Regions from separate parts of the Clostridium septicum genome, predicted to be linked through region 2. Evidence: riboswitches for the same ligand, from Rfam matches in the RefSeq annotation. Region 2 holds a riboswitch; each other region holds the start of a gene.

Region 1 (3,279 bases), 140 kb from region 2:
ATCTGATGGAATTCATATTTCATTTCCATCATTAAGAGTCGCTTATAATCAAAAAACAACTGATAAAGTTTTATTAGTAACTGATGCTATGATGGCATGTGGAATGCCTGATGGTATGTATTCACTTGGTGGTCAAGATGTTGTTGTTACTAATGGAGCAGCAAGATTAACTAGCGGTAGTTTAGCCGGATCAGTTCTAACTTTGGATAAAGCAGTTAGAAATGTATTTAATAATACTAAATATCCATTAAACGAAGTAGTTAAAATGGCTACATTTAATGGTGCTAGGCACTGCAAAGTTGAAGATAGAAAAGGTCTTATAAAAGAAGGTTACGATGCAGACGTAATATTATTTGATGAAAATATTAACATAAGAAAAGTAATAGTTAATGGTGAAGTTGTTCATACAGCTTAAAATTCATTGTAATAAAAAAAAGATATAGAGTTTGAGGCTCTATATCTTTTTTATATTAAATATATTTCTTTATCTCTTCAACTTTATTTAAATTTTCCCATGGTAAACTTAAATCATTTCTTCCAAAGTGTCCATATGCTGCAGTTTGTTTATATAAAGGTCTTCTTAACCCTAAATCTCTTATAATAGCACCTGGTCTTAAATCGAATACTTTTTCTACAATTAAAGCTATTTCTTCATCTGATTTTTTACTAGTTCCAAAAGTTTCTATTGAAATTGATACTGGCTTAGCTACTCCTATAGCATATGCTAATTGAACTTCTAGCTTATCAGCTATTCCTGCTGCTACTAAATTCTTAGCTACCCATCTTGCTGCATATGCTGCTGATCTATCAACTTTTGTTGGATCTTTTCCTGAGAATGCTCCACCACCGTGTCTTCCTGCTCCACCATATGTATCAACTATTATCTTTCTTCCTGTTAATCCTGAATCCCCTTGTGGGCCTCCAACTACAAATCTACCAGTTGGATTTATAAAATATTTAGTCTTTTCATCTAATAATTCTGCTGGAACTACTGCTCTTATTACATGTTCCATTAAATCTTGTCTTATTTGTTCTTGTGTAACGTCTTCTCCATGTTGAGTTGATATTACTATTGTATCTATTCTTATAACTTTATTATCATCATATTCTACTGTAACTTGAGTCTTACCGTCTGGTCTTAAGTATGGTAATGTACCATTCTTTCTTACTTCTGATAGTCTTCTAGATAATCTATGTGCCATTGCTATTGGTAATGGCATATATTCTTCTGTTTCATTTGTTGCAAAACCAAACATCATACCTTGATCTCCAGCTCCTACAGCTTCAACAGAGTCATTATCTCCTTGTCTTGATTCTAAAGCTTCATCTACTCCCATAGCTATATCGCCTGATTGTTCATCTATTGAAGTTAAAACTGAACATGTATCGCAATCAAATCCATACTTAGCTCTATCATATCCTATTTGTTTTATAGTGTCTCTAACAACTTTCGGAATATCAACATAACAATTAGTTGATATTTCTCCCATAACTAATACCATTCCTGTAGTAACTGCTGTTTCACAAGCAACTCTAGCATTAGGATCTTTTGCTAATATACTATCTAATACGGCATCTGAAATTTGGTCACATATTTTGTCTGGATGCCCTTCTGTAACTGATTCTGATGTAAATAATCTTCTCATTTATATTTCTCCCTTCATTTTATTGATATTAATTCTATATACACCTGTTATAATCTAAATAAATTTAAGTAATAAAAAAGTCTCTTCGATAAGAAGAGACTTTAACTGTCAAACTCTTTCTTATCTTGTAGAATTATATTCCACAGGAATTGGCACCTTTGTGATATATCACAGGTTGCCGGGTTTCACAGGGCCCTTTCCCTCCACCTCTCTTGATAAGAACTAATATCATTTTTTTATACGAGTCAAATTATATCATTTTTTATATTATTGGTCAACATTATTAATAATTTTTTTAATAAAAAAAAAGCAAGATTTAATATCTTGCTTTTAATGGTGGGGGAGGACGGATTCGAACCATCGAAACGAAACGTAACAGATTTACAGTCTGCCCCCTTTGGCCACTCGGGAACTCCCCCATTATTGGAGCTGGCAATAGGAATCGAACCTACAACCTGCTGATTACAAGTCAGCTGCTCTACCGTTGAGCCATGCCAGCATATTGTTTTTTATTTTAAGTGGTGGGCACAACAGGGATCGAACCTGTGACCCTCTGCTTGTAAGGCAGATGCTCTCCCAGCTGAGCTATGCGCCCTTAAAAATTAATAAAATGGTGGGGGAGGACGGATTCGAACCATCGAAACGAAACGTAACAGATTTACAGTCTGCCCCCTTTGGCCACTCGGGAACTCCCCCATTTTATTTGGAGCTGGCAATAGGAATCGAACCTACAACCTGCTGATTACAAGTCAGCTGCTCTACCGTTGAGCCATGCCAGCATATTTGTTAAATTAAAATTAAAGTATGGTGGGGGAGGACGGATTCGAACCATCGAAACGAAACGTAACAGATTTACAGTCTGCCCCCTTTGGCCACTCGGGAACTCCCCCATAATTTAACTTTTTGATTCTTATGTCTCGAACAAATCTTATCTGCTCGACTGACAATGACTAGTATATAATCATTAACTATTAATTTCAAGTTCAACTTTTACCATTTTATAAGAATTAAAGTATTTATTCTTTAATTTACTCTTATTTCCTTCATATTATGCCTATATATAAATTTGTTTAAGTTTTAATTTTTTTGAATAAATCTTCATAAGTAACCTATATAATTAAATATTTATATTTGAATCCTATATTATTTTTATAACTATATATTATAATCCTTGTTCCTTCCTCATATATATTATCTATAAGGGGGTGAAGCTTTGGTAAAACATAAAGTTTTTTATGAATCTGATTTGGCTTATTATGAGATTGCTAATGTTTTAAAAAACTATATATCTAAAAATACAGTAATTGTATGCATTGGAACAGATAAATGTATAGGTGATTGTCTAGGTCCTTTAGTAGGTACATATCTAATAGAAAATAACTGCGACCTTCCTGTTTATGGTACTATAGAATCTCCTATACATGCACTAAATATAGAAAAACGTTTGTCTCAAATAAAAAAACTTCATCCTAACTCTACAATTATTGGTATTGATGCATGCTTAGGTGATACAAAATCCATAGGTGAAATTCATATAAGAAATTATCCAATTCATCCTGGTAAGGGAGTAGGTAAATTATTACCTGATGTGGGATCTGCTTCTATAATAGGTATAGTTGAATCTAGTGACAAT
Region 2 (3,279 bases):
GCTTGTACAGTTTATCCTGTAATTCGAGTTTGTACTTTAAATCAGTTTCAATGCAATTATGAGGACCATTTTTTCCTCTGTGATGAAGGTTACAAAGATATTTATAATTTAAATCAAAATCGTATCCACCTTCATGTTTGTGGACTATATGATGAATATCTGCTGGTGCGCCGCAAATTTCACAGTGGTACAAAGCAAAGCCTCCTTTTATACTATCCTTATATAAATTATAAGGGAAAAATAGTTGAATTTCAAAGGTATTAACAGGAAGTTTTCAGAATGTTTATTCATAAAAATGATTTTTAATAACCTTTAATACGCGATGAAATAACTTGAAAAGATGGTACGTTATACTATATAATATATTATATAGTAGAAAGAAAGGTGATAAAGGTGAGACATAATTACAACTCTTTTGACTACTGGGAAAATCTTATAAGTGAGAACAAAACGATAAGAGGACATATGTTTATGGATACACCCCCAACAGATAAGAGCCTTTACATTCACACATTAATTTACTCTAGGAATAATGGTCTAAATAATATATGGAGCTATTTTCCAGATGAAAAAGCATTATTGGGGTATATTCAATATTCCTTTTTACAGGAAGCTTTTTATAAGTGGATCTATGGTAAAGATAGACTAATTTTAAAAGTACCAAATATATCAGTTGAAAAAATAATAAAAGATGCAGAAGTTAGCAAGAAAATAACTAAAGAAGAATCTGTTAAAATGACAAAGCAATTACAAATGTTGAAGAAGTGTTGGGATTTACCAACTGGAAAAGTCCTTCCCGAAATATTAAAATTCGTTAGAGAGTTTAATAGAACGTGGTATGGAGATCAGACAGAATTTTTATATATAAAGATATTTAAAAATGCAGAAGAGTTAGGTGAATTTGTAATTTCATCTAGTTATATGACTTCAACAGAAAGTGAATTTGAAGAACGTGTCAGCGTGAATACAGAAAAGTGGCTAGAAATTTGTAGAAATGCAGTAGAAGATAAAAGTATAGGTGAGAAATTTAAAGATATTTTATTGAAATCTCTCACAGAAGTTATTTAGAATATTAAAAAAACTATTGACAGTAATTATTATGTATATTATAATAATTACTGTCAGTAAGACATGCGGGTGTAGCTCAATGGTAGAGCCCTTGCCTTCCAAGCAAGTTACGTGAGTTCGATTCTCATCACCCGCTCCATATGCGTTATTAGCTCAGTTGGTAGAGCACCTGACTCTTAATCAGGGTGTCCCGGGTTCGAATCCCTGATGACGCACCATTAAAGATTAGCATAAGCTAATCTTTTTTTATTTTTCAATTTAATGTTTTATTATATTAGTAATATATTAACTAGATTTTAAATATAATATATAAATATAATTTTTATATTGACAGATTAGTATTAAATTGATAATATGAAATAGAAAAAATTAAAAAAATAATATCTTATCAAGAGTGGTGGAGGGACTGGCCCTATGAAACCCAGCAACCAAAAGACAGTCATTAGTTTTTATGGTGCTAAATCCTGCAGGTTAAACCTGGTAGATAAGAGGCGTAGTATATACTTTTTTAAATAAGTTATTTAAGCTTCTGATAAAATCAGAAGCTTTTTTTATTAATGACGGTTTAAAAGGAAGCTTTATAAAACAGGAGGAGAAGAGATGGAAAGTAAATCATCAGCATTAGCATTGTTACCTTTAGGCATATTTATAGTAGTATATTTAGGAATATCTTTAATAGCTAAAGATTTTTATGCAGTATCGGTTATAGTACCTTTTTTAGCAGCAGCATTAACTGCTATAATTATGAATAGAAAGGAAAAGTTTGAAACTAAAGTTGAAACTTTTTGTAAGGGGGCAGGAAACCCTAATATATTATTGATGGTATTAATATTTATTTTAGCTGGAGCTTTTGCACAAACTGCAAGAGATATGGGAGCCGTTGATTCAACTGTAAATTTAGGATTATCGTTACTTCCAAGTAGTTTATTAATACCAGGAATGTTTATAATAGCTTGTTTTATAGCATTATCAGTTGGTACTTCCATGGGAACAATAGTGGCATTAGTTCCAATTGCAGTAGGAATAGCAGACAGAACAGGAATTACTGCAGCATTAGCAGTAGGTGCTGTTGTAAGTGGATCTATGTTTGGAGATAATTTATCAATAATATCAGATACTACAATTGCAGCAACAAGAACTCAAGGCTGTGAAATGAAAGATAAATTTAAAATGAATTTTAAAATAGTTTTACCAGCAGCAATAGCAACTGCATTAATTCTTTGGTTTTTAACAAAGGGGGCTAATGTTACAAATGTAGAAACTGTTGAATATACTTTTGTTAAGATACTTCCATATATAGCTGTAATAGCATCTGCACTAGCTGGAGTAAATGTAATTTTAGTTTTACTAGGTGGAATACTAATATCTGCAATTATAGGATTAGCTTATGGTAGTTTCAATTTAGTAGGTTTATTTGGATCTATATCAAATGGGATAAGTGGAATGAGTGAACTTATAATAATATCATTATTAATAGCTGGAACAATTGAAATAATAAAATTTAATGGTGGAATAGAGTTCATACTTCATAAGGGTCTTAAAAACTTTAAATCTAAAAGGGGAGCAGAGTTTGGAATTGCTACTTTAGTAAGTTTAGTTGATATATGTACTGCAAATAATACTGTAGCTATTGTAACAGTAGGTCCTATAGCAAAGGATATATCAGATGAATTTGATTTAGAACCTAAAAGAGTTGCAGGAATAATGGACATGTTCTCATGTGTATTTCAGGGGATAATACCTTATGGAGCACAATTAATATCAGCAGCTGGACTAGCTGTTATATCACCATTTGGAATAATGAAATATTTATTTTATCCATATTTAATGGGTATATGCGCAATAATAGCTATATACTGGCACTGGAGAAAAAAATAAGAGCTTTTTAAGCTCTTATTTTTTATTAATTTTACTAAGCAAACAGATGCTTTGAGAAGAAATTCCTTCTTCTTTACCTGTAAAACCAAGTCCTTCTTCAGTTGTTGCTTTAACATTTATTTGATCTAAATTAATTTTAAGAGCATTAGCTATATTTTCTCTCATTGTTTGGATATGAGGAGCCATTTTAGGTTTTTGTGCAATAATGGTTGAATCTATGTTGTTTATAGAATATCCATTTTTGACCAATAGTTTACCTACTTCTTCTAGAAGACTTATACTAGAAATTCCTTTATATTTAGGATCTGTGTCAGGAAAATGTTTTCCTATATC
Region 3 (3,279 bases), 430 kb from region 2:
TATAAGTAAAGTTATATTTTAAGGGAAAGAGAGCTTCATATGAAAGTGTTATTAATGAAAGTAAAATTAAGAGCTAGTTGGGTTCATTCTTTAAAGGAAAAGAGGATGGTAGTTAGAAGAATAACGGAAAGATTAAAAAATAAATTCAATATTTCAGTTGCAGAAGTCGAGGATCAGGATATACATCAGATTATTGTAATAGGAATTTCAGCTATTTGTGGCAGTAGTGCTAAAGTTCATTCTACACTAGAAAATATAATAAATTTTATAGAGTGCAATACAGATGCAGAGATAATAAATATAGATACTTTTGAGGATATATATTAAAGGGTATATTTTGTATTTAAGTGGCTATAATCATAAATAAATTATTTATGATTTAAGGGGATTTCATAATGGAAAATATTAATAAGAAAAGTATATTATTTTCAATTGTAATGATATTTATATTAGTGTTTATGTGTTTTAATTGGGGAAAGAAAAATATAGAAGATATTACTAGAAGAGATTTACATTGTTTAGTTGATACTCCTTACTATGTAAGAGGAGTTTATTTAGATGAACAAAATTTAAATGTAAATATATCTGGAAATATGGATAAAGAAGGTTGCGAAGAAATAGTAAAAAAAATATATGGCAAGATAAAGAAGAATTCAATTAAAGGGAAAAACATAGTTGTGAACTTTGCATCAGAAGAAAATAATTTAAATAGAAAAGTAAATGATTCACATGTAGAAAAAATGCATACTAAAGTAATATTAAATCCTAAAAATCTAGATATAAAGGTAAATTTATTTGAGAATTTTAATATGACTCCAGAGATTCTTAAAGTAAATATATAGGATTTTTAACAAATAGTAATGAAAATGAAGTTATGCTTTATGAAAAATATAAAAAAGTATTTTAATAAATAGTTATGATTTTAATGATTTAATAAAAAATTGAATAAATAATTAAATTTAAAAGGTATTTCTTAGAAGAGATACCTTTTATGTTAGAATAGATATAAAAATAATTATGGAGGATAGAATGGAAAGTTTTAGATTAGCAAACAAAGATGATTTGTTTAAAGTAAGCAATATTTTAAAAGAAATAATTAATAATAAACCTGAAGGATTAAACTGGACAAAAGATTATCCTAATGAAGAAGTTATAAAAAATGATATAGAGAAAAAAGAGTTATTTATCTTAGAAATTAATAATGAAATTTTAGGGGCTGTAGTTTTAAATTGTGATGAAGACATAAATTATAAAAAAATAGAATGGAATAGTAATAAAACTCCACTTGTAATACATAGATTATTTGTATCAAGAAATTATATGGGAGAGGGTTATGGTAGCCTTTTATTAAAGAGCGTTATAGATAAAGCAAAAAATCATGGGTTTGAATCAATAAGATTAGATACATTTAGCAAAAATATTAATGCCCAAAAGCTATATATAAAGTCAGGGTTTAAATATAAAGGAACTATCAATTTAGAAGGAAAAGTCGGAGAGTTCTTTTGTTATGAAATGAATTTATAAAAATTTCAGAAAAATGTTGACAAAATTATAAATTAATAATATATTAATATAAACAATAAAATTAAATAAGATTTTTCTTATAAAGAGCGGTGGAGGGACTGGCCCTGTGAAGCCCAGCAACCTACTTTTAAAAGGGTAGAAAATAGAAAGTTTAGATTTATTCTAGATATGTTTATTTTATAAAACCTAAGTTTAGAAGTGTGGTGCTAATTCCTGCAGCTAATTTTTAGCTGAAATATGAGAGTGAATTAATGGGCGACTTTTACGCACTAGAGATTTATTCTCTAGTGCGTTTTTTATTTAATTGAAAAAGGGGGATTATAAATGATAGAAATAAATAATTTAAATAAAAAATTTGGGAGTTTAGAAGTTTTAAAAGATATTTCTTTAAATATAAAAGAAGGAGAAATTTATGGACTTATTGGACATAGTGGAGCAGGTAAATCAACTTTATTAAGATGTATAAATGGATTAGAAAGTTACGATAGTGGATCAGTTAAAGTTATGGGAAAGGAAGTTAAAAGCCTAAATAATAATAAACTTAGGCAATTTAGAAAAGATTTAGGAATGATATTTCAAAATTTTAATCTTTTAGAAAGAAAATCTGTTTTTGATAATGTAGCTATTCCGTTAGAAGTCTGGGGGTATGATAAAAGCTATATACAAAAAAAAGTAAGAGATTTATTAAAACTTGTTGGATTAGAAGAGAAAGCTAAGTGTAAACCAAGGGAGTTAAGTGGAGGTCAAAAGCAAAGAGTAGCTATAGCAAGAGCATTAGCGTTAGAACCTAAAGTATTATTGTGCGATGAAGCTACATCAGCACTTGATCCTAAAACAACAAAGGATATATTATCATTACTTTTACAAATTAATAAAGAACTAGGTATTACAATTGTTATTGTTACCCATCAAATGGAAGTAGTAAAAGAGGTTTGTGAGAAAGTGGCATTAATAGAAGGGGGCTTTTTAAAAGTAGAGGGACAAGCAGAAAAACTTTTCTTGAAACCGGGAGTATCTCTTAAAAAATTTTTAGGAGACGATGATGATGAACTACTACCAAATACAGGGGTTAACATAAAATTATTCTTTCCAAGTACATCATCAGAAAATGCACTTATAACAAAAATGTCTAGAGAAATCTGTGTTGACTTTTCAATAGTTTGGGGCAAACTTGAAAAGTTCAGAGATAATGTACTTGGAAGCTTAGTTATAAATGTTGAAGAAAAAGATAAGGAAAAAATAATAGGATATTTACAAGATAGAAATATAATATTGGAGGTGCTTAAATAATGATAGATATTTTAATTCCAGCATTTTTAGAAACTTTAATAATGGTAGTTTTATCAACAATATTTTCATTAATATTAGGGTTTATTCCAGCAATTATTTTAATATTAACATCGCCAACAGGATTAAGACCTAATAAAGTATTATATAAAACATTAGATTATATAATAAATATTTTAAGAAGTTTTCCATTTATTATTCTAATGGTATCAATAGTTCCTATAACTAGATTTATAGTTGGAAAATCAATAGGTACAGTAGCAGCAATTGCACCACTTACTATTGCGGCAGCACCTTTTGTTGCAAGAGTAATAGAGTCATCATTGAAGGAAGTGGATAGTGGTGTTATAGAAGCGGCAAAATCTTTTGGAGCATCAGATACACAAATAATATTTAAAGTGATGATTAAAGAAGCTATACCATCAATAATATCAGGGTTAACATTAACGATTATAAGTATTATAGGTT

What was found. A riboswitch is a leader RNA that binds a small molecule or an ion and turns the genes downstream of it on or off. The one in region 2 is predicted to bind S-adenosylmethionine.
Region 1: linked by a shared signal. The riboswitch ahead of metK (methionine adenosyltransferase) and the one ahead of CP523_RS09510 (Na+/H+ antiporter NhaC family protein) in region 2 are both predicted to bind S-adenosylmethionine.
Region 3: linked by a shared signal. The riboswitch ahead of CP523_RS11625 (methionine ABC transporter ATP-binding protein) and the one ahead of CP523_RS09510 (Na+/H+ antiporter NhaC family protein) in region 2 are both predicted to bind S-adenosylmethionine.

What each region holds. Positions count from the first base shown of each region.
Region 1 covers NZ_CP023671.1:2,238,460-2,241,738, reverse strand. Annotated here, with positions in the region: gene nagA (N-acetylglucosamine-6-phosphate deacetylase) at 1-415, shown strand, start outside; gene metK (methionine adenosyltransferase) at 471-1,646, opposite strand; SAM riboswitch class I at 1,764-1,868, opposite strand; tRNA gene CP523_RS10290 (tRNA-Tyr) at 1,981-2,065, opposite strand; tRNA gene CP523_RS10285 (tRNA-Thr) at 2,071-2,145, opposite strand; tRNA gene CP523_RS10280 (tRNA-Val) at 2,166-2,241, opposite strand; tRNA gene CP523_RS10275 (tRNA-Tyr) at 2,258-2,342, opposite strand; tRNA gene CP523_RS10270 (tRNA-Thr) at 2,351-2,425, opposite strand; tRNA gene CP523_RS10265 (tRNA-Tyr) at 2,452-2,536, opposite strand; gene yyaC (spore protease YyaC) at 2,860-3,279, shown strand, end outside.
Region 2 covers NZ_CP023671.1:2,096,000-2,099,278, forward strand. Annotated here, with positions in the region: gene CP523_RS09490 (hypothetical protein) at 1-193, opposite strand, end outside; gene CP523_RS09495 (hypothetical protein) at 394-1,068, shown strand; tRNA gene CP523_RS09500 (tRNA-Gly) at 1,134-1,207, shown strand; tRNA gene CP523_RS09505 (tRNA-Lys) at 1,211-1,286, shown strand; SAM riboswitch class I at 1,451-1,559, shown strand; gene CP523_RS09510 (Na+/H+ antiporter NhaC family protein) at 1,669-2,946, shown strand; gene ispF (2-C-methyl-D-erythritol 2,4-cyclodiphosphate synthase) at 2,962-3,279, opposite strand, start outside.
Region 3 covers NZ_CP023671.1:2,527,456-2,530,734, forward strand. Annotated here, with positions in the region: gene CP523_RS11605 (MATE family efflux transporter) at 1-9, shown strand, start outside; gene CP523_RS11610 (DUF503 domain-containing protein) at 40-327, shown strand; gene CP523_RS11615 (hypothetical protein) at 396-842, shown strand; gene CP523_RS11620 (GNAT family N-acetyltransferase) at 1,030-1,524, shown strand; SAM riboswitch class I at 1,599-1,768, shown strand; gene CP523_RS11625 (methionine ABC transporter ATP-binding protein) at 1,849-2,814, shown strand; gene CP523_RS11630 (methionine ABC transporter permease) at 2,814-3,279, shown strand, end outside.